Regions from separate parts of the Variovorax sp. V116 genome, predicted to be linked through region 3. Evidence: predicted binding sites of a transcription regulator. Region 3 holds the regulator's gene; each other region holds the start of a gene.
The links. The regulator LexA, encoded in region 3, represses DNA repair genes until DNA is damaged. The targets are predictions, from matches to a motif close to ACTGTATNNNNATACAGT.
Positions count from the first base shown of each region.

Region 1: ACAM58_RS16600 (DNA topoisomerase IV subunit B) is a predicted target of LexA. The motif match lies at 6,430-6,447, and genes of this name have one in related genera.
Region 2: ACAM58_RS02650 (ATP-dependent helicase) is a predicted target of LexA. The motif match lies at 3,738-3,755, and genes of this name have one in related genera.

Region 1 covers NZ_AP028661.1:3,484,812-3,494,835, forward strand. The annotation lists gene parC (DNA topoisomerase IV subunit A) at 1-2,274, opposite strand, end outside; gene ACAM58_RS16590 (kelch repeat-containing protein) at 2,321-3,442, opposite strand; gene ACAM58_RS16595 (transglycosylase SLT domain-containing protein) at 3,486-4,373, opposite strand; gene ACAM58_RS16600 (DNA topoisomerase IV subunit B) at 4,400-6,397, opposite strand; gene ACAM58_RS16605 (MFS transporter) at 6,576-7,799, shown strand; gene ACAM58_RS16610 (hypothetical protein) at 7,823-7,963, shown strand; gene ACAM58_RS16615 (class I SAM-dependent methyltransferase) at 7,969-8,538, shown strand; gene dapA (4-hydroxy-tetrahydrodipicolinate synthase) at 8,618-9,508, shown strand; gene bamC (outer membrane protein assembly factor BamC) at 9,654-10,024, shown strand, end outside.
Region 2 covers NZ_AP028661.1:558,753-568,776, reverse strand. The annotation lists gene hprK (HPr(Ser) kinase/phosphatase) at 1-212, opposite strand, end outside; gene ACAM58_RS02660 (PTS sugar transporter subunit IIA) at 307-774, opposite strand; gene raiA (ribosome-associated translation inhibitor RaiA) at 960-1,289, opposite strand; gene ACAM58_RS02650 (ATP-dependent helicase) at 1,605-3,725, opposite strand; gene corA (magnesium/cobalt transporter CorA) at 3,938-4,924, shown strand; gene ACAM58_RS02640 (5'-methylthioadenosine/adenosylhomocysteine nucleosidase) at 4,917-5,699, opposite strand; gene ACAM58_RS02635 (ABC transporter substrate-binding protein) at 5,703-7,343, opposite strand; partial or broken gene ACAM58_RS02630 (peptide ABC transporter ATP-binding protein) at 7,374-8,419, opposite strand; gene ACAM58_RS02625 (ABC transporter ATP-binding protein) at 8,416-9,453, opposite strand; gene ACAM58_RS02620 (ABC transporter permease subunit) at 9,450-10,024, opposite strand, start outside.
Region 3 covers NZ_AP028661.1:2,657,429-2,667,452, forward strand. The annotation lists gene ACAM58_RS12620 (3-hydroxyacyl-CoA dehydrogenase) at 1-683, opposite strand, end outside; gene ACAM58_RS12625 (MFS transporter) at 817-1,977, opposite strand; gene ACAM58_RS12630 (D-2-hydroxyacid dehydrogenase family protein) at 1,982-2,989, opposite strand; gene ACAM58_RS12635 (hypothetical protein) at 3,081-3,449, opposite strand; gene lexA (transcriptional repressor LexA) at 3,578-4,261, opposite strand; gene ACAM58_RS12645 (asparaginase) at 4,335-5,324, shown strand; gene adk (adenylate kinase) at 5,352-6,008, opposite strand; gene kdsB (3-deoxy-manno-octulosonate cytidylyltransferase) at 6,145-6,918, opposite strand; gene ACAM58_RS12660 (Trm112 family protein) at 6,915-7,097, opposite strand; gene lpxK (tetraacyldisaccharide 4'-kinase) at 7,078-8,118, opposite strand; gene ACAM58_RS12670 (biopolymer transporter ExbD) at 8,119-8,562, opposite strand; gene ACAM58_RS12675 (MotA/TolQ/ExbB proton channel family protein) at 8,618-9,250, opposite strand; gene xseA (exodeoxyribonuclease VII large subunit) at 9,564-10,024, shown strand, end outside.

The DNA.
Region 1 (10,024 bases), 830 kb from region 3:
GATGCCTTCGATCTTCACGCTGCGCGTGTAGGCCGCGGCACCCGCCAGCGTGTCCTTGGCGTCGAGGTCGATCAGCGTGAGCCCACGGCCGCCCTTGGGCAGGCTCTTGAGCTCGGCGATGTCGAAGGTCAGGATGCGGCCGCCGGTCGAGGCGCAGGCCACGTGCGTGGCGGCCGGCATCGGCTCGGCGCCGCTCGCCCCGCCTACCAGGGACGGGCGGCACAGCTGCTCGCCCTCGCCCACGTCGATGAAGGCCTTGCCGCCGCGCTGGCGCGACATCATGTTCTCGACGGTGGCAATGAAGCCGTAGCCACCGGTGTTGGCCAGCAGCACGCTGGCGCCCACCGGGCCCGCGAAGAAGTGCGTGACGTGCGTGCCGGCATCGAGCTCGATCAGCGTGGTCACGGGCTGGCCGTCGCCGCGCGCACCGGGCAGCGAGGCCACGGGCACGGTGTAGACGCGCACGCTCTTGTCCTTGGCCGAGCCGAACACCAGCAGCGTGTCGACGCTGCGGCATTCGAAGGCGCCGTAGAGCGCATCGCCCGACTTGAAGCTGTACTCTGGCGCGGCCGAGCCGTTGGCGCCGTTCGCCGCGGCCTTCTCGCTCGCCCAGCCCTTCTGCGCGCGGACCCAGCCCTTCTGCGAGACGATCACGGTCACAGGCTCGTCGACCACCTTCACTTCGGCCACGGCGCGCTTCTCGGCCTGGATCAGCGTGCGGCGCGGGTCTTCGAAGGTCTTGGCATCGGCCTCGATTTCCTTCACCAGCAGGCGGCGCAGCGCGGCCGGGCTGCCGAGGATGTCCTCGAGCTTCTTCTGCTCCGTGCGCAGCTCGTCGAGTTGTTGCTGGATCTTGATGGCCTCCAGCCGCGCAAGCTGGCGCAGCCGGATTTCAAGAATGTCTTCCGCCTGGATTTCGCTGAGATTGAAGCGCGCGATCAGCGCAGCCTTCGGATCTTCGGCCGCGCGGATGATCGCGATCACCTCGTCGATGTTGAGCAGCACCAGCTGCCGCCCCTCGAGGATGTGGATGCGGTCCATCACCTTGTTCAGGCGGAACCGCGAGCGCTTCTCGACGGTGACCTCGCGGAACGCGATCCACTCGTTGAGCATCTGGCGCAGCGACTTCTGCGTGGGCTTGCCGTCGATGCCCACCATCGTGAGGTTGATCGGCGACGAGGTTTCGAGCGAGGTCTGCGCAAGCAGCGTGGTGATGAACTCGTCCTGGCTGATGCGCGAGGTCTTGGGCTCGAACACCAGGCGCACCGCGGCGTCCTTGCTGGACTCGTCGCGCACCACGTCGAGCACCGAGAGCATCGCGGCCTTGAGCTGGGTCTGGTCGGCGGAGAGCGCCTTCTTGCCGGCCTTGACCTTCGGATTGGTGATTTCCTCGATTTCCTCGAGCACCTTCTGCGTGCTGACGCCCGGCGGCAGCTCGTTGACCACCAGCTGCCACTGGCCGCGCGCGAGGTCCTCGATCTTCCAGCGCGCGCGCACCTTCAGCGAGCCGCGGCCGGTGCGGTAGGCGTCGGCGATGTCGGCCGGGCCGCTGATGATCTGCGCGCCGCCCGGGTAGTCGGGGCCGGGCACGATCTGCAGCAGCTCCTCGTCGCTGAGCTTGCCGTTCGACTTGATCAGCGCCACGCAGGCATCGGCGATCTCGCGCAGGTTGTGGCTCGGGATCTCGGTGGCCAGGCCGACCGCGATGCCGCTCGCGCCGTTGAGCAGCGTGAAGGGCAGCCGCGCGGGCAGAAGGCGCGGCTCCTCGGTGCTGCCGTCGTAGTTGGGGATGAAGTCGACCGTGCCTTCGTCGATCTCGTCGAGCAGCAGGCTGGTGATGCGCGCGAGGCGCGCCTCGGTGTAGCGCATGGCCGCGGCGCCGTCGCCGTCGCGGCTGCCGAAGTTGCCCTGGCCGTCGACCAGCGGATAGCGCTGCGAAAAATCCTGCGCCATGCGCACCAGCGCGTCGTAGGCGGCCTGGTCGCTGTGCGGGTGGAAGCGGCCGAGCACGTCGCCGACCACGCGCGCGCTCTTGACCGGCTTGGCGCCCACGGTGCCGTTGGCGCCGCCGAAGCCCAGGCCCATGCGCGACATCGAATACAGGATGCGCCGCTGCACCGGCTTCTGGCCGTCGGACACGTCGGGCAGCGCGCGGCCCTTGACCACGCTGAGCGCGTATTCGAGGTAGGCGGTCTGTGCGTAGTCGGCCAGTGTGAGGGTGGTGTCGCCGTCGGTGGGACCCTGGAGATCGAGCGGAGGTTGGGAGTCGTCCATGGAGAAGAGAGAAAGAAAAACAGTTGCGGGCCGTGCGCTTGCGCGTTCAGCCTAGTGTGAAAGCCTCGTGCACTGCGGACTGCACGGCGCCGCCGAGCACCGCGCCGCCGCCGGCCACGTAGATCCAGTCGCCGATCACCGCGGCGCCCACCGCATGGCGCGGCGTGGGCATCGGGGCATGGCGCTGCCAGCTGTCGGCCACGGGATCGTAGCTCTCCATCTGGCCGAACACCCTGGCCTGGCGCGGCACGCCGCCCACCAGGAAGCCGCCCTCCCCGCCCATCGCGAAGAAGCGGCCGCGGTACACCACGAGGCCGTGGCCCGAGCGCGCCGTGGGCAGCGGCGCACGCAGCTCCCAGGTGTCGCGCGCGGGCAGGTAGACGTGGTGCAGGTCGGTGTTGTATTCGAAGGTGTTGAAGCGCCCGCCGATCACGTGGATCTGGCCGCCGTGCGCCACGCAGCCCACGTGGTCGCGCGCACCGGGCAGCGGCTTGGCGGAGGACCAGCGGTCCGCCTTGGGGTCGTAGACCTCGTGCCAGCCCACGCTCGCGCGTTCGGCCGCAGGCTCGGAGGCGCCGCCGATCAGGTGCAGCACGCCGCCCTGCATCACCGCGGCCGCGGCGCCGCGCGGTCGCGGCAGCGGCGCGATGGCGCTCCAGCGGTTGGCTGCGATCTCGTACACGTAGGCGTTGGTGTCGGAGCGGCGGTTCTGCTCGACGAACCCGCCCAGGGCGTAGATCCGGTCGCCATCGGCCGCCACCGCCACGTGGTTGGCGCCGCGCGGCAGCGGTGCGCCGTCGAGCCAGCCGTCGGCCTTGGGGTCGTAGATGTGGTGGTAGTCGCGGTTGACCGCGCCCTCGCCATAGCCGCCGACCACGTGCATCCGCCCTTGCGCCGCAGTGGCCCAGGCCATCTCGCTGCGCGGAATGGGCAAGGCCGCGCGCTGCTCCCAGCGCCCCTGCGGGCCGGCCGGTGCGGGGCTGTCGGTGACGCGCTGTGCTTCCTGCTCGGGCGTCATGTGGTGCGGAACGCCGCCCTGCAGCCGCGCATAGGGCTCCTTCGACGAAGGCGCCGGCGGCAGCGTGTCGTGGGTGGCCGCGTGCTGCGCGCGCGCGGCCCCGGCCACCGCACAGGCGGCGGTCGCAAGGACGAAGCTTCGGCGGTGCATGAAGAAGGGCTCCTTCATCGGCGGGGAAAGGCGGGGCGGGCCATCAGGACACCGGAGCGTCCGGGCCGCTGTCCGGCACCGCCGATGGCTCGGGCGCATCGGGCATGGCCGGCATGGCGCCCGGCGAATCGGGCGGCATGTTGCCGCGGCCCAGGGCACCGCCCTTGGGCACCGTGAGTTCCATGCGGATGCGCCCCGGCGCCTTGCCGCCGCGCGCGCCGCCGCCCGCCATGGCCGAGCCCCCGGCCGACGGCTTGAGGTAGGCGTAGAGCTGCAGCACGGTCTGCACGTAGTTCTGCGTTTCCTTGTAGTTGGGGATCTTGTTGCCCGCGCGCTGCACCGCGCCCTCGCCCGCGTTGTAGGCAGCGAGCGCCAGCTCGATCTGGCCCGGGAACATGGCGATCAGGTCGCGCAGGTAGCGCGAGCCCGCGGCAATGTTGATGCGCGGGTCGAACAGCTTCTTCTCGATGGTGCTGCGCTTGTCGGCTGCGACGCCGTAGCGCTGCGCGGTGGCCGGCATGAGTTGCATGAGCCCCATCGCGCCCTTGGGCGAAACGGCCTGGGCATCGAAGCCCGATTCGGTGGCGATCAGTGCCTGCAGCAGTTCGTAGTCGATCGAATGCTTGTTCGACGCATCGCGCAGCGCGGCCTTGGCGGTCTTGTAGCTTGGCGAGGCTTCGAACAGCGCCAGCAGGGTTTGCGAGGCCTGCGGCACCTTTCCATCGAGCTTGCGCCCGCCGCGCGCGAACGGCGCCAGGCCCTGCGCGGTGTCGAAGCTCTGGCCGCGGCGAAAGAAGACCTGGTAGCGCTCGTCGATCTTTTCCGACGCGAAGTGCGCCACGCCCTTGCTGTCGATGTAGCCGTAGACGTCAGCGGCGTGCGCGAGCCCCTGCTGCGCGCACAGCAGCAGGGCCAGGAGCAACGGACGCATGAAATCTGGAATTTTCACGAGGGTGGTCAAACATCGATGTCGACATCGTCGGCGCGCAGTTCCATCAGTTCGCGCCGGGCGGCTGCCTCGCCCTTGCCCATGAGCTTGGTGATCTCGCCCTGGGTGGAGCTGAAGTCGAAGCGCCCCAATTGCACCTTCATCAGGCGTCGGGTATCGGAATTGAGCGTGGTTTCCCACAATTGTTCCGCGCTCATTTCGCCCAGGCCCTTGAAGCGGCTGATGCTCCAGGCGCCTTCGCGCACGCCATCTTTACGCAATTTGTCGAGCGTGGCCGTGAGTTCGCCCTCGTCGAGCGCATAGACCTTGGAGGCCGGCTTCTTGCCGCGCGCAGGCGCATCGACGCGGAACAGCGGCGGCTTTGCGACATACACGTGGCCGGCTTCGATGAGTTTCGGAAAGTGGCGGAAGAACAGCGTGAGCAGCAGCACCTGGATGTGCGAGCCGTCCACGTCGGCATCCGAGAGGATGCAGATCTTGCCGTAGCGCAGGCCGCTCATGTCGGGCGAATCGGTGGGGCCGTGCGGATCGACGCCCACGGCCACCGAGATGTCGTGGATTTCGGTGTTGGCGAACAGCCGGTCGCGCTCCACTTCCCAGGTGTTGAGCACCTTGCCGCGCAGCGGCAGGATGGCCTGGCTTTCCTTGTCGCGGCCCATCTTGGCGCTGCCGCCGGCGGAGTCGCCCTCGACCAGGAAGACTTCGTTGTGGCTGATGTCCTTGCTCTCGCAATCGGTCAGCTTGCCGGGCAGCACGGCCACGCCGGAGCCCTTGCGCTTCTCGACCTTCTGGCCGGCGCGCTGGCGCGTCTGCGCGGCCTTGATGGCCAGCTCGGCAAGCCTGCGGCCGTAGTCGACGTGCTGGTTGAGCCAGAGCTCGAGCGCCGGTCGCACGAAGCTCGACACCAGGCGCACGGCATCGCGCGAATTGAGGCGTTCCTTGATCTGGCCCTGGAACTGGGGGTCGAGCACCTTGGCGCTCAGCACGTACGAGGCGCGTGCGAACACGTCCTCGGGCAGCAGCTTCACGCCCTTGGGCAGCAGCGAGTGCAGCTCGATGAAGCCCTTCACCGCGGTGAACAGGCCGTCGCGCAGGCCGCTCTCGTGCGTGCCGCCGGCGCTGGTGGGAATCAGGTTGACGTAGCTCTCGCGCACCGGCTGGCCGTCTTCGGTGAAGGCCACGCACCAGTCGGCGCCCTCGCCCTCGGCGAAGTTGTCGGCGTTCTTGTCGGCGTGGCCGCTGCCTTCGAACAGCGGGATCACGGGGTCGCCGTTGAGCGTCTGCATCAGGTAGTCGCTCAGGCCGCCCTTGTAGAGCCACTGCTGGGTTTCCTTGGTCTTCTCGACCGTGAGCGTGACGCTCACGCCCGGCATCAGCACGGCCTTGCTGCGCAAGAGGTGGGTGAGCTCGGCCATCGGCAGCGCGGCGGTCTCGAAATACTTGGCGTCGGGCCAGGCGCGCACGGTGGTGCCCTGCTTGCGCTCGCCGGCTTCGAGCTTGCGCACCTGCAGCGGCTCGATCACGTCGCCGCCGCTGAAGGCCAGCCTGGCGACCGAGCCTTCGCGGTGGGTCGTGACTTCGAGCCGCTTCGACAGCGCGTTGGTCACCGACACGCCCACGCCGTGCAGGCCGCCCGAGAAGCTGTAGGCGCCGCCCGAGCCCTTGTCGAACTTGCCGCCGGCGTGCAGCCGGGTGTAGACCAGTTCGACCACGGGGGCTTTTTCTTCAGGATGCAGGCCGAAGGGAATGCCGCGGCCGTCGTCCTCGACGCTGACCGAGTTGTCGGCATGCAGCGTGACCTTGATCTTCTTGCCGTGGCCCGCCAGCGCCTCGTCGGCGGCGTTGTCGAGCACTTCCTGGATGACGTGCAGCGGGTTGTCGGTCCGGGTGTACATGCCCGGGCGCTGCTTCACGGGCTCCAGGCCCTTGAGCACGCGGATGGAGCCTTCCGAGTACCCGGAGGACGCGGACGATGAACTGGGGGGAGTCTTGGGGGGAGTCGCCATGGGGGCGGATTGTAGTCAGTCGCCGCCAAACAACTGGATACCCATACAGGCACGCGGCGCGTTCACGGCAGGGCGCGGGCTTTGATGCCTGTTGCGCATCAAAGCCGGCGCCACAAATCATCAATGGCCTTGGCCGCCAGCGCACCTGCCAAAGTGGCCAGTCGCTACATTCGACGCCATGCAAGCCTCTTCTCCCACTCTCTCGATCAAGCAGGTGCTGATCTGCGGCGCCATGATCGTCACGCTCTCCATGGGCATCCGCCACGGCTTCGGCCTCTGGCTGCAGCCGATCACGCAGGCGCAGGACTGGAGCCGCCAGACCTTCTCGTTCGCGCTGGCCGTGCAGAACCTGTCGTGGGGCATCTTCGGCGTGTTCGCGGGCATGGTGGCGGATCGCTTCGGCGCCTTCCGGGTGCTGATCGCCGGCACGGCCTTCTATGCGCTGGGCCTGCTGGGCATGGCGTATTCGCCCACGCCGCTGCTGTTCACGCTGAGCGCCGGCGTGCTGATCGGCGCGGCGCAAGCCGGCACCACCTATGCGGTCGTCTACGGCGTGATCGGGCGCCAGATCCCGGCCGAGCGGCGCTCCTGGGCCATGGGCGTGGCGGCGGCGGCCGGCTCCTTCGGGCAGTTCCTTTTGGCGCCGATCGAGGGGCTCTTGATCAGGCAGCTGGGCTGGCAGAGCGCGCTTGCGGCGGTGGCGATGCTGGCGCTGGTGATCATGCCGCTGGCCTTCGGCCTGCGCGAACCGCAGCGCGGCGCGCTCGCCGGGCACCGTGACCAGTCGGTGCTGCAGGCGGTGGGCGAGGCCTTCCGCTACCCGAGCTTCGGGCTGCTGATGGCGGGGTATTTCGTCTGCGGCTTCCAGCTCGCCTTCATCGGCATCCACATGCCGACCTACCTGCGCGACCAGCGCCTGCCAGCCGAGGTGGCGGGCTACGCGCTGGCGCTGATCGGGCTCTTCAACGTGTTCGGCACCTACACGGTCGGGCTGCTGGGCCAGAAGCTGGCCAAGCGCAAGATCCTGGCGGCCATCTACTTTGCGCGGGCGGTCTCGATCGCGCTGTTCCTCCTGGCGCCCATTTCGCCGCTCAGCGTGTACGTGTTCTCGGCGGCCATGGGCTTTCTCTGGCTGTCGACGGTACCCGCCACCAACGCGATCATCGCGGGCATCTTCGGCGTGGCGCACCTGTCGATGCTCAGCGGCTTCGTGTTCCTGAGCCACCAGGTCGGCTCGTTCATCGGCGTCTGGCTGGGCGGCTACCTGTACGACACCACGGGCAGCTACGACATCGTCTGGTACATCGCGATCGCGCTGGGCGTGTTCGCGGCGCTGATCAACCTGCCGGTGAAGGAAAGCGCCATCGCGCGCGGCGGCCGGCCGGCCGCCATGCCCGGCTGACCCTGGCCGTGGACAATGGCCCCATGACTCCGCAGATGCGCCACCGCCTCGTGCACGCCGGCTGGCTGGCCGCCGCGCTGGCGGCGCTGGGCGGCGTCTTTGCGCTCTACGTGCACCCGGATTTCCTGGTCACGCTGGTCGACCAGGTCTGGTCTTGTTTCTGATTGCTATGAAAGATGTAGCGCCTTCGCATGGCGGACCGGAGCCGTCGGGATGGATCGTGCGGTGGTCGCACCTGCTCGCCCCTGGGGCCACCGTGCTCGACGTGGCCTGCGGCCATGGGCGGCACATGCGGTGGTTCGCGGCGCGCGGGCATGCGGCGACGGGCGTGGACCGCTCGGCGGAAGCCGCCGAGGCCGCGGGCGCCTTCGGCCGCGTGCTGGTCGCCGACATCGAGGCCGGCCCCTGGCCGTTCGCGGGCCAGGCCTTCGGCGCGGTGGTCGTCACCAACTACCTGTGGCGCCCGCGCATGGCGGACATCGTGGCCGCGGTCGCCCCCGGCGGCGTGCTTCTGTACGAAACCTTCGCGGCCGGCAACGAGACGGTGGGCAAGCCCTCGCGCCCCGACTTCCTGCTGCAGCCCGGCGAACTGCTGGCCGCATGCAAGGATTTGCGCGTGGTGGCCTACGAGGACGGCTTTGTTGCCGAACCGGCGCGCTTCGTGCAGCGCATCGCGGCCATCCGCGCCGGCAATGCCGACGCCGGCCAGCCCCCGCGCCATCTGCTGCAGGGAAACTGAGCCCGCCGGGGCGGCCGTTTCCGGGAATGCCGGAGTCAGTAGAATCGGCGCTTTCGTCCACCCGACAGAGAGATTCCCCTTGGAGCAACTGACAGGCAGCATCGTCGCTCTCGCCACGCCGATGCACGACGACGGCAGTGTCGACTACCCCGCCCTTCGCCGGCTGATCGACTGGCACATCGACGAAGGCACCGATTGCCTCGGCGTGGTCGGCACCACCGGCGAATCGCCCACGGTCGACGTGGAAGAGCATTGCGAGATCATCCGCGTGGCGGTCGAGCAGGCCAAGGGCCGCGTGCCCGTGATGGCCGGCTGCGGCGCCAACTCGACCAAGGAAGCCATCGAGCTCGCCAAGTTCGCCAAGGGCGTGGGCGCCGATTCGCAGCTGCAGGTCGTGCCCTACTACAACAAGCCGACGCAGGAAGGCCAGTACCAGCACTTCAAGGCCATCGCCGAAGCCGTGGGCGACCTGCCCACCGTGCTGTACAACGTGCCGGGCCGCACCGTGGCCGATATGGCGCACGACACCGTGCTGCGCCTCGCGCAGGTGCCGGGCATCATCGGCATCAAGGAAGCCACCGGCAACATCGAGCGCGCGCAGTGGCTCATCCGCGACCTGCCCAAGAACTTTGCCGTCTATTCGGGCGACGACCCCACTGCAGTCGCCCTCATGCTCTGCGGCGGCCAGGGCAACATCAGCGTCACGGCCAACATCGCGCCGCGCAAGATGCACGAGCTGTGCGTGGCGGCCATCGCAGGCGATGTACGCCGCGCGATGCAGATCCAGTTCGAGCTGATGCCGCTGCACCGCCACCTGTTCGTGGAGCCCAACCCGATCCCGCTGAAGTGGGCCATGTCCAGGCTCGGGCTGTGCGGCGGCGCATTGCGGCTGCCGCTCACCGAGCTGGCGGAAACGAACCGGCCCGTGGTCGAGGCTGCCTTGCGCGCCACCGGCCTGCTCAAGGGCTGACCCTCCCCGCTTTTCTTCCCGACACCTCCCATCGCTTTCCCCTGCCGCATCGAGGTTACGCAACCTTTTGCCTGAACCGTGCTCAGAGAGTGCGGGCAAAGCGGCCCACAGATTGACCGAACCCATTCCAACAAGGAAGACGACGTTGAAGAACCTTTCGCACATTTCGCGAGCTGCATTGCTGGCCACCCTCGTTGTCAGCCTCGCCGCCTGCTCCGTTCTCGAGAGCGACAAGATCGACTACAAGAGCGCCGGCAAGGCCCCGACGCTCGAAGTCCCGCCCGACCTGTCGCAGCTCTCGCGCGAGAACCGCTATGCGGTGCCGGGCGGTGCGGTCACGGCCAACGCCTACCAGGCCGGTGCCGCCAATGCGCCGGGCATTCCCACCGCGGTGGCCAACATCGGCGACGTGCGCATGGAGCGCTCGGGCACGCAGCGCTGGATCGTCATCAACCGCTCGCCCGACCAGCTCTGGGATCCGGTGAAGGACTTCTGGCAGGAAAGCGGCTTCCTCCT
Region 2 (10,024 bases), 2.1 Mb from region 3:
AGGTAGGCCACTTCGCGCGCGCCCAGGATCTGCACGCGGTACGGATGGATGTAATTGAGGTAACCGACCAGATCGGCCGCCGATTGGGCCCGGCTGATGACTTCAGGGTCGAACTGGCGCTCTGACGCCCCGAGCCCGGCGAGCCATTCCCAGCGGAGCGACCCGCGGAATTCCTCGAACATGGCGTCGGCACTGATGACGGTCGGCTTCATGCGTAGGGAAATGGCGCTGCGCGCCTAGTTGGAGGCCGGCCAGAATACCGCGGAACCGGCCCGGCAGGGCCGCGGGAGCCTCTGGGCAGGCACTTCAGGCGACTTGCGTCGACTGCCAGCCGGCAATGAGTCCGTGCAGTTCGGCCGCGTCGGTGCTCGACTTGATCTGCTCGCGCAGGTTGGCGTCGCTCAGCAGCTCGGCGATCTCGGAGAGGATTTCAAGGTGCTTCTGGGTGGCCGCCTCGGGCACCAGCAGGAAGATCAGGAGCCCGACGGGCTGCTCGTCCGGCGCGTCGAAGCCGATCGGGTTGGCCAGCTGGAAGACCGCGGCCATGGGGGCCTTGAGACCCTTGATGCGGCCGTGCGGAATGGCCACCCCGTGCCCGAGCCCGGTGGAGCCGAGGCGTTCGCGTGCGAACAGGCTGTCGGTGATGAGCGCGCGGCCGAGGCCGTGAAGGCTCTCGAACAGCAAGCCGGCTTCTTCGAAAGCACGTTTCTTGCTGGTAGCGTCAACGCTCACAAGCACTTGAGCGGGCGGCAGGATGGACGCGAGGCGATTCATGGTGGGGGAAGGGCGGGGGCGATTATGCACCCGCTTGGTAAAAACCCCCACTCCCGTTACTTACTTTTTGGCTACATGTTGCCCGGAGGCCTCGCAGCCTTGTCAGCGCCGGTAACAGCAACAGGCAGCAAAAAGCCGCCCGCAGGCGGCTCGGCAGGGGCTGCAGCCCTCTGGCCCGTGGCCTGCTACATCACGCGCTTGGGGGCGGCGTGATGGTGGTCCTGCAGGCGGTCCTTGTGGCGCACCACCTGGCGGTCGAGCTTGTCGACCAGTTCATCGACCGCAGCATAGAGATCAGCGTGGCTCGACTCCGCGAACATGTCGTTACCCTTGACGTGAATGTTGCACTCCGCCCTTTGGCGGCGTTCCTTTTCCTTCTGCTTTTCCACCGTGAGGAGCACCTTCACATCGACCACCTGGTCGAAGTGCCGTGTGATCCGGTCCAGCTTGCTCGTGACGTAGGTGCGCAAGGCAGGTGTGACGTCGAGGTGATGACCGCTGATCGTCAAATTCATGAATGACCTCCTGAGAATTGACGGTTGGGAAAATGGCCCCGCTCCGGGATGGGGCGTGGCCGGCGAAACAGATATGGGGTTGGGGGAGAAAAGGGGAAGAAGAGAAAAGAGGGAACGGTCGATTCACTATGCCCAAGCTGTCACGGTATTGCAATAGCAGACTTCTCCGGGTGGCGGACGCCGGCGGACCATGCGCTGCTCACGCTAGCGATTCCATAGCGGCCCGCGCATGCAGGCCCGCCGATGCGGCACTTTGGCAGCAAGTGTTTCAGTGCGTCACCAGCGGTGACCCTGCCGGGCGAAGGGCCGGCCGGCTCAGTTCCAGGCCGCGCGCATGCGGTTGCGCAGGTCGATCACCGCGGCCGGCGGCGGCACTGCGGGCGGGCGCGCCGGCGGCGGCGGCCAGGTCTGCTGCTCGAAGCCCGCAAGATCCGATTCGGAAATGAAGCGCGTGCGGTTGGCATACAGGTGCCGGTCGCCGCGCACGGCCTGCTGCGTCACGTAGAAGCGCTGCGGCACCAGAAGATGCAGGTGGTCGCGCGCCCGCGTCATCGCCACGTAGAGCAGCCGCCGCTCCTCCTCGAGTTCGTGCGCGCTCTGCGCCACGTCGGCCGGCAGGCAGCCGTCGACCACGTTGAGCACGTGCACCGAATTCCACTCCTGCCCCTTGGCCGAGTGGATGGTCGAAAGAATGAGGTAGTCCTCGTCGAGCGAGGGCGGACCCGGCTTGTCGCTGGTGGCTTCGGGCGGATCGAGCGTGAGTTCGGTCAGGAAGCGCTCGCGCGAGCCGTAGCCCGAGGCCAGCCGCGCCAGCTGCTCGACGTCGCCGCGCCGCACGCCGGAGGGGTCGTCGTAGAGCCGGTCCAGGTGCGGCAAATACCAGCGCACCGCCAGTTCCACATCGGCCGGCCACGGCAGCGAGGGCGCGCACAGCGCGGCATAGGCTTCGGCAAAGACCGCCCATTCCGCGCGGGCGGCCGAGGGCGGCACGAATTCGCGCACCGCCGCCGCCGGATCGGCGGCCTGGTCCATGGCATCGAGCAGCCGCGCGCCCGTGGCCGGCCCGATGCCCGGGATGAGCTGCGTGACGCGGAAACCCGCCATGCGGCCGCGCGGGTTTTCGGCGAAGCGCAGCACCGCGAGCAGATCCTTCACATGCGAGGCCTCGAGAAACTTGAGGCCGCCGTACTTCACGAACGGGATGTTGCGGCGCGCCAGTTCGAGCTCGAGCGGCGCGCTGTGCGTGGCGGCACGGAACAGCACCGCCTGCGACTTGAGCGCGAGGCCGCCCTCGCGGTGCGCCAGCACCTTGTCGGCCACCCAGACGGCCTGCTGCGCCTCGTCAGGCACCAGCACCAGCTGCGGCCGGCCGGCGGAGGGCTTGTCGGTCCAGAGCGTCTTGGCATGCCGCTCGGCCGCCTGTGCAATGACCCGGTTCGAGACATCGAGAATCGGCTGGGTCGAGCGGTAGTTGCGCTCCAGCGTGACCACGCGCGCAGCCTGCGAGAACTGCGACGGAAAGTCGAGGATGTTACGCACCGTTGCGCCGCGAAACGAGTAGATCGACTGCGCATCGTCGCCCACCACCGTCACGCCGCGGCCGTCGGGCTTCAGCGCCCGCAGGATCGAGGCCTGCAGCAGGTTGGTGTCCTGGTATTCGTCGACCAGCACCTGGTCGAAGCGCTCGCCAACCAGCGCCGCCAGCGCGGGCTCGGCCACCATGCCGGCCCAGTAGAGCAGCAGGTCGTCGTAGTCGAGCACGTTCTGCTGCTGCTTGGCCTCGACGTAGGCGCCAAACAGGCGCTTGAGTTCGGCTTCCCATTCGGCGCACCACGGAAAGGCCTCGGCCAGCACCTCGGCCAGCGGGGCGCGCGTGTTGACGCAGCGCGAATAGATCGAAAGGCAGGTGCCCTTGCGCGGAAAGCGGTTCAGGCTCGACGACAGGCCGAGTTCGTGGCGCACGAGGCCCATCAGGTCCTCGGCGTCGCCGCGGTCGTGGATGGTGAAGTGGTCGTCGAGGCCGATGTGCGCGGCGTATTCGCGCAGCAGCCGCGCGCCGATGCCGTGGAAAGTGCCGGCCCAGGGCAGCGCGGGCGGCTTGTCGGACTTGAGCCCGAGCACGCGCGCCAGCACCTGGCCCGCGCGGCGCTCCATTTCCTGCGCCGCGCGGCGCGAGAAGGTCAGAAGCAGCAGGCGCTGCGGATCGACGCCGCCGGCGATGAGGTGCGCCACCCGGTGCGCCAGCGTGCTGGTCTTGCCCGAGCCCGCACCGGCGATCACCAGCAGCGGCCGCTCGTCGCGCCCGGCCGTCAGCGTGCCGACGCCGTGCTCGACGGCGGCGCGCTGCTCGTCGTTGAGCGCCGAGAGCGCCGCGGCCAGGCGCTCGGCCTGGGTGGCACCGGTGGCGGAAAAAGCGGGGAGCGCAGCGGTCTGCATGCCCGCGACTTTACTGTATGTCCATCCAGATCGGAGGGCCTGCCGTCACATGGCCGATGACATAATCGCCGCTCGCTGCAACTGGAGACCGCATCATGGAAACCGCACCGTCTCGGCAGCTTTCAACTCCCGCGTCCTGACGCCCGGGCCCGGGGATTGAAAGCACCCCTCCCCTCGCCCCATCGCCTCAGCCATTTCACGGGAGTGAGCCCATGCTCAATATCTTTACGCTTGCCAACGGCCGCCTTGTCCAGGAAGAGATCGAGGCGCTCGAGGAGCTTTCCAAGTTCCAGCCGATCTGGGTCGACCTCGAATCGCCCACGCTCGAGGAAAAGCGCTGGATCAAGCAGTACTACGGCCTCTCGATTCCCGAAGACGCGATGGACGAGGACATCGAGGAGTCGGCCCGCTTCTATGAAGAAGACAACGGCGAGCTGCACATCCGCTCCGACTTCCTGATCGATGACGACGAAGACCCGCGGTCGGTGCGCGTGGCCTTCATCCTGAACCAGCACAACACCGAGCTTCGCAGCCGCGGCGTGCTGTTCTCGATCCACGACGAGGACGTGCCGGTGTTCCGGCTGCTGCGCATGCGTGCGCGCCGCGCGCCGGGCCTCATCGAAGACGCCAAGGAAGTGCTGCTCAAGCTGTTCGACGCCGACGCGGAATATTCGGCCGACACGCTCGAGAACATCTACGACGAGCTCGAGATCGCGGGCAAGAAGGTGCTCGAAGGCAACGTCAGCGACGAGCTGGCCGGCGAGGTGCTGGGCGCCATCGCGCGCCAGGAAGACTTGAACGGCCGCATCCGCCGCAACGTGATGGACACGCGCCGCGCCGTGAGCTTCATGATGCGCAGCCGCATGCTCAACGCCGAGCAGTTCGAGGAGGCGCGGCAGATCCTGCGCGACATCGAATCGCTGGACAACCACACGGCCTTCCTGTTCGACAAGATCAACTTCCTGATGGATGCGACCGTCGGTTTCATCAACATCAACCAGAACAAGACCATCAAGATCTTCTCGGTGGCCAGCGTGGCGCTGCTGCCGCCCACGCTGATCGCGAGCATCTACGGCATGAACTTCAAGCTGATGCCCGAGCTCGACTGGTCGCTGGGCTATCCGTATGCGCTGGCCTTGATGGCGGCAAGCGCGCTGGTGCCGATGTGGTACTTCCGCCGGCGCGGCTGGCTCAAGTAGCGGCCGGCATTCCGCAAGAAGGCAGCGTGGCCAGCCACGCATCGACCAAGGCCAGGCTGTAGCGGCTCGCCACCTCGGCGACGAAGCGCGCGAAGTCGCCATGCGCGGCGTCGTCGGCTCGGTCCGAGATGGTGCGCATGGCCGCGAACGGCACGCCGTAGTCGTGGCACACCTGCGCGACCGCCGCGCCTTCCATCTCGACTGCGAGCGCATCGGGCAGGCTGCGCCGCAAGGCAGCGCTCTCGGCGGCCGTCGAGACGAAGCGGTCGCCGCTCACCAGCAGGCCGCGGTGCACCTTCGGCGACCGGAGGCCGAATTCATCGGCGGCCGCCTGCCCCACCAGCGCCGCCGGATCGCGCAGCGCGGCTTCGGCCACGGCCGCCAGCGCATCGCCGATCGAGGCATCGGCCGCAAAGCGCGAAAGGCCCATGAGCGGCACTTCGTACTTCGGGAAGATCGGCGAGGCGTCGAGGTCGTGCTGCAGCAGCTGCGTGGCGACCACCACGTCGCCAACGTCCACGCCCGGCGCGAGCCCGCCTGCCACGCCCGTGAACACGATCGCGCGCACGCCGAAGCGCTCGAGCAGCACCGCGGCCGTGACCGCCGCCGCGACCTTGCCGATGCGCGACAGCACGGCCACCACCGGCTGGCCGTGCAGGTGGCCGACCCAGAAGTCGCGGCCCGCGGCGCGCACGCGCTGCTCGTCCGGCATCTGCGCGAGCAGCGCGCCCAGCTCCTCGTGCATCGCCGCGACGATGGCAACGGGTGCGTTCATCGGCTACTTGATGTCCACGCCGTAGAAGGTGTGGCGGCCGAAGGGGCTGAGCTTGAAGTCGACCACCTCCTTGCGCACCGGCTTCAGCTGCACCGCGTGCGCGATGGTGAACCAGGGCGCCTGCTCCTTGAAGATGACTTGCGCCTTCTTGTACAGCGCATCGCGCTCGGCCTGCTTGGTCGCGCTCTTGGCCTTGAGCACGAGGTCTTCGTAGGGCTGGTAGCAGAACTTGGAGATGTTGCTGCCGCTGGCCGACTTGGCCGAGGCGCAGCCCAGCAGCGTGTAGAGGAAGTTGTCGGGATCGCCGTTGTCGCCGGTCCAGCCGAGCATGCCCATCTGGTGCTCGCCGGCCTGCAGGCGCTTGCGGTACTCGCCCCACTCGAAGCTCTTGATCTCGGCTTTGACGTTGATCTTGGCCAGGTCGGCCTGCATCAGCTCGGCGATGCGCTTGGCATTCGGGTTGTAGGGCCGCTGCACCGGCATGGCCCACAGGTCGGTCGAGAAGCCATCGGGAAAGCCGGCCTGCGCCAGCAGCTTCCTGGCGGCTTCGGGGTCGTAGGGATCGTCCTTGACCGCGTCGTTGTAGGACCACATGGTCGGCGGGATCGGGTTCTTCGCGGCCACGCCGGTCGACAGGTACACGCCGTCGATGATCGCCTTCTTGTTGATCGCCATGTTGATGGCCTTGCGCACGCGCACGTCGTCGAAGGGCTTCTTGGTGGTGTTGTACGAAAGGTAGCCCACGTTGAGGCCGGGCTGCTCGAGCACCTGCACGTTCGGGTCCTTGCGGATCGCGTCGAGATCGGCCGGATTCGGATACGGCATGACGTGGCATTCGCCCTTCTGCAGCTTGGCCCAGCGCACCGAGGCGTCGGGCGTGATCGCGAACACGAGGTCGTCGATCTTCGCCTTGCCGCCCCAGTACTGCGGGAAGGCCTTGAAGCGGATGACCGCGTCCTTCTGGTATTGCACGAGGTAGAACGGGCCGGTGCCGATCGGGTCCTGGTCGACCTTCTCGGGCGTGCCGGCCTTCAGCATTGCAATGGCGTATTCCTTCGACTGGATGCCCGCGTACTGCATGGCCAGGTTGGCAAGGAACGGCGCCTCGGCCTGGTTGAGCGTGATCTTCACGGTCAGGTCGTCGATGCGGTCCACCGACTTCAGGAGCTTGGGCATGCCCATGTCGTTGAAGTAGGAGTGGTTCTGGCTCGTGACCTTGAAGAAGGGGTCGCTCTCCTTCCACTGCCGCTCGAGCATGAAGATGAAGTCGTCGGCGTTGAAGTCGCGCGTGGGCTTGAAGCTCTTGCTGGTGCTGTGCCACTTGACGCCCTTGCGCAGGTGGAAGGTGTAGACCGTGCCATCGGCCGAGATGTCCCATTTTTCAGCCAGGCCCGGCACGACCTTGGTGCCGCCGCGCTCGAACTCGACAATGGTGTTGTACACCTGCGTGGTCACGTCGAACGAGGTGCCGGTGGTGTTCACGCCCGGATAGAAGTTCTCGGGACTGCCCTCCGAGCAATAGACCAGCGTCTTGGCGGACACGGCGCCCGCGCCCAGTGCGAGTACGGCGAGCGCCGCCGGCGCGAGCAGCGCGCCAAGCCTGGGCGAGCGGCGCAAAACGGATGGCTGGGTGGTCTTCTTCATGGCAACTCCTTGGGACACGGTGGAAGTGAACTAGGGGTTCGCCGCCAGAGGCGCGGCGAACGGCGGGGACAAGGGCACATCGGCGCTGACCGGCGGCGTGCCATCGAGGAATTTCTCCGCGTAGTGGCAGGCCACCAGGCGCTCGTCGAGCGCGCGCAGCAGCGGCCGCTCCTCGCGGCAGCGCTGCGTCGCGTGCGGGCAGCGCGTGTTGAAGACGCAGCCCGTGGGCGGATCGAGCGGCGACGGCAGCTCACCCTTGAGCACGATGCGCTGGCTGCTGAGGCCGGGCGTGGATGCCAGCAGCGCCTGCGTGTAGGGATGCAGCGGCCGCGCGAAGATGCGCGCCTTGGAACCTTGCTCCACCGCATGGCCGAGGTACATCACGAGCACCTCGTGCGCGATGTGCCGCACCACGCCCAGGTCGTGCGAGATGAAGAGATAGGCCAGGCCCAGCTCGGCCTGCAGGTCGGCCAGCAGGTTCAGCACCTGCGCCTGGATCGACACGTCGAGCGCCGACACCGGCTCGTCGGCCACCAGCAGGCGCGGCTCCAGCATGAGCGCGCGCGCAATGGCGATGCGCTGGCGCTGGCCGCCGAGAACATGTGCGGATAGCGGTTCGCATGCTCGGGCCGCAGGCCCACGCGCGCCAGCATCTCGCGCGCCTTGGCAACCCGCTCGGGCTTTCCGAGCGCGGTGTTGATGGCGAGCGGATCCTCGAGCACCGCAGAGATCTTCTTGCGCGGATTGAGCGAGCCATAGGGGTTCTGGAACACCAGCTGCACGGCCTGGCGCAGTTCGCGCCGGTATGCGGGCGGCGGGTCCACGGCATCGTGGCCGGCCAGCACGAGCTGCCCGGCCGTGGGCTTTTCGATCAATGCGACCATGCGCGCGAGCGTCGACTTGCCGCAGCCCGATTCGCCGACCACCGCAAGCGTGCGGCCGCGCTCGATGCGAAAAGAAATGTCGCCGACCGCGCGCAACTGCGCAGGCGCGCGGAACATGCCGCGCCGCACGGCATAGGTGCGCTGCAGGTTGCGCGCCTCCACGACGACGTCGCCGATGGCATCGCCACTCATGGCAGCGCCTCCACGGCCTGTGGCCGCGGCCGGTCGGCCTCGATGGCCGCCATGCGCCCGGGCTCGCCGAGCGGGAAATGGCAGCGCACCTCGGCGCCGGGCGGCGACGCAACCGCGCGCAGCGCCGGCCGCACGTTGCAGGCCTTCGTCGTCACATAGCCGCAGCGCGGCGCGAACAGGCAGCCGGCCGGCCGGTCGTGCACGCCCGGCACCACGCCCGCGATGGTGGCCAGCCGCCCCTCGGGCGCGGCGCGTTCGGGCAGCGCGGCCAGCAGGGCCTCGGTGTAGGGATGCTGCGGATCCGCGAAGAGCCGGTCGACGCGCTGCTGCTCCATCACCTGGCCCGCATACATCACGGCGATGCGCTGCGCCATCTCGCTGACCACGCCCATGTTGTGCGTGATGAGCACCAGCGCCATGCCGCGCTCCTTCTGCAGCTCGCGCAGCAGGTCGAGGATCTGCGCCTGGATCGTCACGTCGAGCGCGGTGGTCGGCTCGTCGGCGATCAGCAGGCGCGGGTTGCAGGCAATGGCCATTGCGATCATCACGCGCTGGTTCATGCCGCCCGAGAGCTGGTGCGGATAGCTGCCCAGGCGCGACGACGCGGCCGGTATGCCGACCTGCTCGAGCAGCTCGGTCGCGCGCTTTTTCGCCGTGCGCCGGTCCAGATGAAGGTGCAGCCGCAGCGTTTCCATCAGCTGGAAGCCGATGGTGAAGCAGGGGTTGAGGCTGGTGGTCGGCTCCTGGAAGATCATGGCCACCTCCTTGCCGACCAGCGCGCGGCGCGCCTTGTCGGAAATGCCGAGCAGTTCCTTGCCGGCAAAGCGCATGTGCTGTGCGCGCACGCGGCCCGGAAAGCCCACGAGGCCCATCAGCGCCATCATCGTCACGCTCTTGCCCGAGCCCGATTCGCCGACGATGCCGAGCACCTCGCCCTCCTCGAGCGTGAGGCTCACGCCGTCGACGGCGTGCAGCACGCCGCCCTGAGTGGGAAACTCGACGTGCAAGTCCTTGATGTCGAGCAGCATGTTCATCGCTTGAGCTTCGGGTCGAGCGCATCGCGCAGGCCGTCGCCGAGCAGGTTGAACGCCAGCACCGCCGCAAGAATCGCAAGGCCCGGGAAGGTGACGACCCACCAGGCGCGCAGCACGAACTCGCGCGCATCGGCCAGCATCGTTCCCCATTCCGGCGACGGCGGCTGCGCGCCCAGGCCGATGAAGCCCAGCGCCGCCGCATCGAGGATGGCCGTGGAGATGCCGAGCGAGGCCTGCACGATCAGCGGCGCTGCGCAGTTGGGCAGCACTTCGCGGAACATCAGGCGCAGCGTGCCGGCGCCGCTCACGCGCGCGGCGGTCACGTAGTCGCGCGAGATCTCGGCAATGACCGCGGCGCGCGTGATGCGCACGTAGTGCGGCAGCACGACGATGGCCACCGCCACCATGGCGTTGACCAGCCCCGGCCCGAGGATCGCGACGATCACGATGGCCATCAGCAGGCTCGGCATCGTGAGCACGATGTCCATCAGCCGCATGATCGCGATCTCCAGCACGCCGCGAAAGAAGCCCGCGACAAGGCCGAGCACCACGCCGACGACCACCGACAGCG
Region 3 (10,024 bases):
AGGCGAAAGCCGGCCTGCTCCTTCAGGATGCGGTCGATGGTGGCGAAATCGGCCACGCCTTCGCCGACGATGCGCAGTGCTTCCGTGCCGTAGCCGCGGCCCGCGTGGTTGACGATGAAGCCCGGCGTGTCCTGCGCCTGCACGGCGCTGTGGCCCATCTGCACCGCATAGCCCGCGAGCTGCTTGCAGACCTCGGCCGAAGTCTTGAAGCCGGCCACCACCTCGACCACCTTCATCAGCGGCACCGGGTTGAAGAAGTGAAAGCCCGCCACGCGCTCCGGATGCGCGAGCCCGGCCGCAATGGCCGTGACCGACAGCGACGAGGTGTTGGTGGCCAGCGTGGTCGTGGGCGCGACCACTGTTTCGAGTTCGCGGAACAGCTTGCGCTTGACTTCGAGGTCTTCGACCACCGCTTCGATGACCAGGTCGCACTGGGCCAGTGCCCCGACCGAGTCGACCGCCTTCACGCGGGCGATTTGCGCATCGCGCGCCGCGGCGTCGATCTTGCCCTTCTCGTGCAGCTTGTTCCATTGGGCCGCGAGGGCTTCGCGCCCGCGTTCGGCGGCACCTGCAAAACTGTCGAGCAGCAGCACTTCGCTGCCCGCCTGGGCCGCGATCTGTGCGATGCCTCGGCCCATGGCGCCGGCGCCGACGACGCCGATCCGGGTGTAGTTGACTGTCATTGGAAAAGATCTTCGCTGGTTGGAGGGTGTCCGGGGCCGCCTGCAGGCACCGGGCCCGGAGTTTGCGCAGCCTTCGATTTTGCAGCCATCGGCCGCAGGGGCATGCCGGGTTTTACGCGGGGCCGCCGCGCGGTCAGGCCGGCCGGCGGCTGCGGTCGATGGCCACGCTCAGGCCGATGGCCGCGAGCAGCAGGGCAAAACCGGCCCAGTTCATCCACGCGACCGCGTCGTTGGCAAGCAGCCATCCACCCAGCCCGGCACCCACCGCCTGGCCGACATAGATGCCGGAACTGTTCAGCGCCACCGAGCCCGGCGCGAGCGCGGGGGCCAGGCCGACCAGCCGCGCCTGCTGCGCCGAATTGGTCGCGAAGCAGCCCAGCCCCCAGGGCACGAGCACCGCCGCCAGCCACGGCAGCGTACCGGCCCATGGCCAAAGGAAGAGGCTCAGCGCGATCAGCGAACTCGTCAGCAGCACCATGCGGCCCGCGCCCACGCGGTCGATGAACCGGCTCACGAGCATGTTGCCCGCAAGGCCGAACACGCCGAACAGCGCCCACATCAGGCTCAGCATGGTGGGGTCCGCGCCGAAGTCCCGCTTCAGGATCGGCCCGAAATAGCTGAACAGCACGAACTGGCCAGCCCCCTGCAGCGCTGTGACCGAGACGATGCCCATCAGCACCGGGCTGCGCAGCACGCGCGCCCAGGCGGCCGCCGTCAGCGCCGCGGGGCGGATGCCCTGCGGCAGGGTCAGCCAGATCGATGCCGCACTGGCGATGCTCAGCAGCGCGATCGCTCCGAAAGCCATGCGCCAGCCGAGATGGCCGCCCACCAGCGCACCGATGGGCAGCCCGAGCACCGAGGCCAGCGACCAGCCCAGGAAGACGAAAGTCACGGCGCGGCCGCGATGCTCCGGCGGCACCAGCATGCCGGCGCAGGCCGCAGCCTGGGGCGTGAAGATGGCGGGCGCCACCACCGTGAGCATGCGCACCGGCAGCAGGGCACCGAAGCTCGGCATCAGCGCCGCAATGGCATGCCCGGCCGCGTACCAGAGCAGGGTGAGGGCGAGCAGCTGGCGGCGGTCCCAGCCTGCGACAGCTGCCGCCAGCAGCGGCGCGCCCAGGCACATCACGACCGCGGCCACCGTGATCAGCTGGCCCGCAGTCGCCACAGAGACAGACAGCGACGCGCTGATTTCATTGAGCGTGCCGGGCACCACCATCACGCCCGTGCCGATCACGAAATTGCCGGCCAGCAAGGCCCACAGTGCGCCCCGGGGCGCGGCCCGGCGGCTCATGGATTCACCGGCGAACCTGCAGCGCGCCGGGGTTCACGATGTTGGTGGGGTTGCCCTTGATGAAGCTCACGACATTGTCGAAAGCCTGGCCGAAATAGCTTTCGTAGCTGTCCTGCTCGACATAGCCGATGTGCGGCGTGCAGATGCAGTTCTCCAGCCGCAGCAGCGCATGGCCCTGCAGCGGCGGCTCGCTCTCGAACACGTCGACCGCCGCCAGTCCGGGCCGGCCGCGGTTGAGCGCAGCAAGCAGCGCATCGGCCTCGACCAGTTCGGCGCGCGAGGTGTTGACGAAGAGCGCGGTCGGCTTCATGCGCGAAAGATCCTCGAGCTTGACCAGACCGGTGGTTTCCTCGTTGAGCCGCAGATGCACCGACAGCACGTCGGCCGCGGCGAAGAACTCGTGGCGGTTCTGCGCCACCTGGAAGCCGTCGGAGCGTGCCTTGGCACAGCTTGCCTCGCGCCCCCAGATCACCACCTGCATGCCGAAGGCCTGTCCGTAGCGCGCCACCAGCTGGCCGATGCGGCCGTAGCCCCAGATGCAGAGCGTCTTGCCCTTGAGCACCGAGCCCAGCCCGAAATTGGGCGGCATGGAGGCCGACTTGAGCCCCGATTGCTGCCAGGCCCCGTGCTTGAGGTTGCTGATGTACTGCGGCAGGCGGCGCATGGCCGCCATGATCAGTGCCCAGGTCAGCTCGGCAGGCGCCTGCGGCGAGCCGGTGCCCTCGGCCACCGCCACGCCGCGCTCCGTGCAGGCCGTGACATCGATATGGCCGCCCACGCGCCCGGTCTGCGAAATGAGCTTGAGCTTGGGGAGCTTTTCGATCAGCTGGCGAGAGATGTGGGTGCGCTCGCGGATCAGCACGATCACGTCGGCATCCTTCAGCCGCACCGAGAGCTGCCCGATGCCCTTGACCGTGTTGGTGTAGACCTTGGCTGCATACGCGTCCAGCTTGGCGGCGCAGCGCAGCTTGCGCACGGCGTCCTGGTAATCGTCGAGGATCACAATGTTCATGGCGTGCCATTGTGCCTCGCAGCATTGGCATGGCGCGCGTGTGAACGTTTGGATACCCACCCCGGGTAGCGGTCACCGGGGGTGCACGGGTTCAGTGCAGCTGGGTGGAGCGGGGCGAGGGGCTGATGGCTTCCATCGCCTCGAGTGCCGCCAGCCGGTCGAGCTCGGCGCAGACATCGGCCATGCGGCCCGAGATCACCATGCGGTTGGTGCTGCGTTTGTCGCCTTGGCGGCCGTCGACCACCCGGATGACGCGCAGCGGCCGCACGGGCGCCGGCGCTGCGCTGGGCGCTGCCGCCTGCGCGCGGGCCGTGCAGGCCGGCCGGACCGCGACGTAGCGCAACCCGGCGGATGTGCCGGCGGCGTCGCGACGGGCCGGGCGGCGCGCTGGCAGCAGCCGGCTTGCAAGCGATTGCAGCGGCATCCACAAATCAGCGATGGCGAGGAGGGCGATTCCCATGTGAACTCCAAAAAAGTCTGAGGTTGAACACAGGCAGGATTTCTTTGAATGGACGCAACAGGGTGATGGCGACAAAGCGCCATACGCCCGCCACCTGTTGCGGCCGGATGGGGTGCAGGCCGCGCGGCCTACATCAGCATGGTGTTGCGGATGAGGCCCACCGCCAGGCCTTCGATCTCGAAGGGCTCGCCGGGCTGGACCACGATGGTCGGGTAGTCGGGGTTTTCAGCGTGCAGCTCGATGACCTGCTTGTTGCGCTTGAGGCGCTTGACCGTGACCTCGTCGCCCAGGCGTGCCACCACGATCTGGCCGTTGCGCGCCTCCTTGGTGGCCTGGACCGCGAGCAGGTCGCCGTCCATGATGCCGGCATCGCGCATGGACATGCCGCGCACCTTGAGCAGGTAGTCGGGCTGGCGCTGGAACAGCGTGTTCTCGACGTAGTAGGTCTGGTCGACGTGCTCTTGCGCGAGGATTGGCGAGCCCGCCGCCACACGGCCGATGAGGGGCAGCGCGAGCTGCGACATGCCGGGCAGCGAGAGGGAGAACTGGCCGCCTTCGCGGTGGCGCGACTCGTTGAGCGAACGCAGCGCGTCGCCCTTGAGCCGGATGCCGCGCGAAGTGCCGCTCACGAGTTCGATCACGCCCTTGCGGGCCAGGGCCTGCAGGTGCTCCTCGGCGGCATTGGCCGACTTGAAACCCAGCTCATTGGCGATTTCGGCCCGCGTAGGCGGCGCGCCGGTACGGGCGATGGCGCTCTGGATCAAGTCCAGGATCTGCTGCTGGCGGGCGGTAAGCTTCACGGCGAACTGCATATGTGGTTCCTTGCGGCACTGGCTGAATATCCAGTACCTGTATTTTTAACCAGTTTTTAAAAGTTGGCAACCCATGGTTAATTCCCTTTCCTCCGGCCTGCGGCGCATCGTGGTCCTGGGCACCGGCGGCACCATCGCAGGCCGGGCCGCGAGCGGTGCCGACAACATCGGCTACACCGCCGGAGAAGTGGGTGTGGCGGACCTGCTCGGCGGCATCGATGCGCCCGCAGGGCTGGCGCTCGTGGCGGAGCAGGTGGCGCAGCTCGACAGCAAGGACATGGCTTTCGACGTCTGGCTGCAGCTCGCCAGGCGCTGCGCCTCCTGGCTGGCCGAGGCCGACGTGGCGGGCGTGGTGATCACGCACGGCACCGACACCATCGAGGAAACGGCTTTCTTCCTCCAGGCGGTGCTTGCGGCCGGCAAGCCCGTGGTGCTGACCTGCGCCATGCGCCCGGCCAGTTCGCTTTCGCCCGACGGTCCGCAGAACCTGCGCGATGCCATCGCCGTGGCGGCCACGCCGGCGGCGCACGGCGTGACGGTGGTCTGCGCGGGTGCCATCCACGGCGCGCTCGATGTGCAGAAGGTGCACACCTACCGCCCCGACGCGTTTTCATCGGGCGATGCCGGGCCGGTCGGCTATGTGGAAGAGGGGGCAGTGCGGCGCCTGCGCGACTGGCCGCAGCCGATGGGCGCGGTCCCGAAAATTCCTGAGCCAAAGGCAGGCGCGGCGGTGCGCTGGCCCCGGGTCGAGATCGTCACCAGCCATGCGGGTGCAAGCGGCGCGCTCGTCGACCTGCTGCTGCAGGAGCGGGCATCGGGCGTTGCCGAGCCGGTTCGCGGGCTGGTCGTGGCCGCGACCGGCAATGGCACGGTGCACCATGCGCTGGAGGCTGCGGCGCTGCGGGCTCAGGATGCCGGCGTGGCGGTGCTGCGTGCCACCCGCTGCGCAAACGGACGCATCCTGCCGAAGTCCGGCGATCCGCTGCGGGACGCCGGTGCGCTCACGCCCGTCAAGGCGCGCATCGCGCTGATGCTGGAACTGATGGAAACGGTGGCCGCCTGAACGGCGGCCGCGCGCAGCCGACGAGATTCAGCTGCTGAGGGCCGCGAGTGCGCGCTGCTTGATCTCTTCGACGCTGCCCACGCCCTGGATGGCGCGGTACTTCGGCGCCGAGGCCGGATCGGCCTTGGCCCAGGCCGAGTAGTAGTCGACCAGCGGACGCGTCTGCTGGCTGTAGACCTCGAGCCGCTTGCGCACGGTTTCTTCCTCGTCGTCCTTGCGCTGGATCAGGTCTTCGCCCGTGATGTCGTCCTTGCCTTCGACCTTGGGCGGATTGAACTTGACGTGGTAGGTACGGCCCGACGCAGGATGCGAGCGGCGGCCGCTCATGCGTTCGATGATGTCGCTGAACGGCACGTCGATTTCGAGCACGTAGTCGAGCTTGACGCCGGCCGCCTTCATGGCGTCGGCCTGCGGAATGGTGCGCGGGAAGCCGTCGAACAGGAAACCGCCGGCGCAATCGGGCTGCGCGATGCGTTCCTTCACAAGGTTGATGATCAGGTCGTCGCTCACGAGCCCGCCGGACTCCATGACGGCCTTGGCCTGCTGCCCGAGCGGGGTGCCGGCCTTGACGGCGGCGCGCAGCATGTCGCCGGTCGAAATCTGAGGAATGCCGTATTTCTGGCAGATGAAGGCTGCTTGCGTGCCTTTGCCCGCCCCGGGCGCGCCCAGCAAAATTAGTCTCATGGTGTCCTCGGAGGGTTCTTCGATCTTGTGTCGCGCCCAGCGTCAGCCCGGGAGCGGGGCAAGGCGGAATTGCGTCGAGGATAGCATGCGACAGCGTGAAGAATTTCCGCTGCCGCCCTCGCAGCAGCGCACTTTTTCAGCGCGCCGGATCGGCGGCGAAGACCGCGCGCACGCGCTCGAGGTCTGCGGGAGTATCGACGCCAGGCCCCGGCGCGACATGGCTGACGTGCACCGCGATGCGATGCCCGTGCCACAGCGCGCGCAGTTGTTCGAGCGCTTCGGTGGCCTCGACGGGTGCGGGTGCCAGCGAAGGAAAGCTGCGCACGAAGCCGGCGCGGTAGCCATAGATGCCGATGTGCCGCAGCGGCGCCGGTGCGGGCAGCACGGAAGGCGGCGCACCGTTGGCGGAACCGTCGCGCCACCACGGAATGGGCGCGCGGCTGAAGTACAGCGCATTGCCCTGCGCATCGAGCACCGCCTTCACCACGTTCGGGTTCAGGAAGTCGTCGAGCGAGTCGATCTCGTGGGCCGCGGTGCTCATGGCGGCTTCCGGGTGGGCGGCCAGCGCGGAGGCCACGGCGTCGATGAGCGCAGGGTCGATCAGCGGCTCGTCGCCCTGGACATTGACGATGATGTCGCTGCCGTCCAGCCCCAGTTGCTCGCAGGCTTCGGCCAGGCGGTCGGAGCCGCTCGGGTGGTCCTGGCGGGTCAGGATGGCTTCCACGCCATGCCTTGCGCAGGCCTCGACGATGGCCGCGTCGTCGCCCGCCACCACCACGCGCGCGGCGCCGGATTGGCTGGCACGCCGGGCCACGCGCACCACCATGGGCAGGCCGGCAATGTCGGCCAGCGGCTTGTTGGGCAGCCGCGTCGAAGCCAGCCGGGCCGGCACCAGGACGGTGAAGCTCACAGCCCCAGCTCTTCGTCGGACAGGGTGCGGGCCTCGTTCTCGAGCAGCACGGGGATGCCGTCGCGCACCGGATAGGCCAGGCGTGCGCTGCGCGAGCAGAGCTCCTGCTTCTCCGGGTTCCAGGTCAGCGGGCCCTTGGTGACGGGGCAGACGAGCAGTTCAAGCAGCTTGGTATCCATCGAGCGATGATAGCTTTGCGTCGAGCGCCGCGAAGAATTCCGGCGAGGGTGCGAAGTCCAGCGGCACCGCCAGCGCGTCGGGGGCCCTGGGCCACAGCTTGACGGCATCTTTTTCGGTGCAGACGAGGCGCTGCCCGGTGCCGGCGGGGCGCTGCCAGCCTTCGAAATCGTAGTGGTCCGGCAGGGCGATCGTCTCGGCAAGCGTCAGCCCGCGTGCCCGCAGCATGCCGAAGAACGCTTCGGGCCGCGCAATGGCCGCCAGCGCGATCAGCGGTTCGCCGGCGAGAGCGTCGAGTGGCGTGCGTCTGCCGTCGCTCGCCACGGCGTCGCGCGCGAGCGAACGGGTGGCGGTGTAGCCGCCCTTGAAGGCGGGACGTTCCCCGCTGTGGAGCACCAGGTCGCACGGGCGCGGCCAGCGCTCGCGCAGCGGACCCGCGGGCAGCCGCCAGCCGTTGCCCACGCCGCGGTCGTCGAACACGCAGATCTCGATGTCGCGCGCCAGCGCCAGGTGCTGCAGCCCGTCGTCGCTCACGATGACCTGCGTGGCCGGGTGCCGGGCGAGCAGGGCGCGCGCGGCCTCGATGCGGCGCCGCGCCACGAACACCGGTACGCCGGTGGCGCGGCGAATCAGCAGCGGTTCATCGCCGACATCATGGGCGTTGCTCTCGGCGAGCACTTCGCGGCAGTCGCCGGTGCGGCGGCCGTAGCCGCGCGACACCACGCCAACCTGTAGCCCGCGGGCCTGCAGGTGCCGCACGACCGCCATCACGACCGGCGTCTTGCCCGCGCCGCCGGCAACCACGTTGCCAACCACGATCACCGGCACCGGGACGCGTTCGGTCGTGCGCCATCCCATCCGGTAGAGCCAGCGCCGCAGCCCGAAAAGCGCCGCGTAGAGCAGCGACAGGGGCCACAGCAGGCAAGCCAGCGCGCCGCGATGCAGCCAGGCGCGCTGCAGCCGCGAGGCCGGCACAGCGATCGGGCCGGTCGTGCCGATGGTGCTGCGGCCCTGCGACGGCACTCAGTGCCCTGCTTGCTGCGCCGAAGACTGGGCTGCGAACGTGATCTGCACCAGTCCCACGCGGCGAGCGGCTTCCATCACCGTGATCACAGCCTGGTGCGGGCTGCTGGCGTCGGCGCTGATGATGACCACGCTGTCCTTGCCGCCCGTGGCGGCCGCGCCCAGTGCGGCGGCCACGGTGTCCACGTTGCGGTCGGCCACCGGCTTCTTGTTGATCGAGTAGCGGCCGTCGGCGGAGACCGCCACGATCACCTCCTTGGGATAGTCGCGCTGCGAATCCACGTCCGCCGTCGGCAGCCGAAGCTGCATTTCGGTGAACTTGCTGTAGGTGGTCGACAGCATCAGGAAGATCAGGATGACCAGCAGCACGTCGATGAACGGGATCAGGTTGATCTCCGGCTCGTCGCGCGCACCGTGGCGAAACTGCATGCGGCCGCGGCTCATGGCAAGCCTCCGCGAGGCGGCGTGGCGCAGGCAGTTGCAAGCGATGCGAAGCCCATCATTTGCGCAATGCGTTCAAATGGCGCGCGAAGCGCTCGCCCGACAGTTCGAGGTTCAGCAGGTATTCGTCGACCCGGCTGCGGAAATAGCGCCAGAAGATCAGCGTCGGAATGGCCACGATCAGGCCGAAAGCCGTGTTGTACAGCGCAATCGAAATGCCGTGCGCCAACTGCGCGGGGTTCCCGGAGCCCACCGCGCCGCTGCCGGGCGACTGCGAGCCGAAGATCTCGATCATGCCGATGACCGTGCCCAACAGGCCGAGCAGCGGTGCCGCCGATGCAATGGTGGCCAGCGCCGGCAGGTAGCGTTCCAGCTTGTGCGCCACGGTGCGGCCCGAGGCCTCCATGGCGGCGCGCAGGTCGTCCTCGGTGCAGCGCGGATTGGCGTTGAGCGCCCGCAGGCCGGCGGCCAGCACCTGGCCGAGCATCGAATTGCGTTCGAGCTTGGTCACCACGTCGGGCCCCGGCACGGAACCGTGCGACACGGTGATGGCTTCGTCGAGCAGCTTGGGCGGCAGGACCCTCACGGTCTTGAGGCTTGTGAAACGTTCGATAACCAAGGCGAGCGCAATGATCGAACAGGCGAGCAATGGCCAAATCGGCCAGCCCGCGGCAACTATGATGGAAAACAAGGAATCCTCCGGCCCCGTAGACTGCAAATGCGCGGCGATTATCCACCGAGGCCACCATCGCCACGCGGCTTGTTTGCATGTCAGCGAAGACGCACAGATTCTGTGGATAACTTTGTGATTAACCCGCTGCGCAAGTTGTCCGGACCCGCATGGGACGGGCCTCCCGCTAGATCGATTGAATTTTGAGCAGTTCTTTTTCCAATGAAATCAACAGCTTGCACGACAAACCGTGCACCTGTTCCGTGCCCGGACCGCGGCACCAAGGCGGGGCAACCCACTGTGGAAGAGTGGCCGCCGGCCGCGCGGGTGTCCTGTGAACCTGCGTGACTCGAATCCAACGCCGGGCCCGCGGATCTGGGCTGTGGGCGCGCTGTGCCGGGCGGTGGCCGACGCGCTCGATGCGCGCTTCAACCCGGTCGCGGTGCGCGGCGAGATTTCCGGCTTCTCGCGCGCGTCGAGCGGACATTGTTACTTCGCGCTCAAGGATTCGTCCGGCCAGCTGCGCTGCGCGATGTTCCGGCGCGCCGCGGGCCTGCTCGATTTTTCGCCGCGCGACGGCGACCAGGTCGAAGTGCGCGGGCGGCTCGCGGTGTACGAACCGCGCGGCGACCTGCAACTGGTGGTCGAAAGCCTGCAGCGCGCCGGCCAGGGCGCGCTGTTCGAGCAATTCCTGCAGCGCAAGGCGCGGCTCGAGGCCGAAGGGCTCTTCGATCCGGAGCGCAAGCGGGCGCTGCCGGTCATGCCGCGCGCGGTCGGCCTCGTCACCTCGCTCGG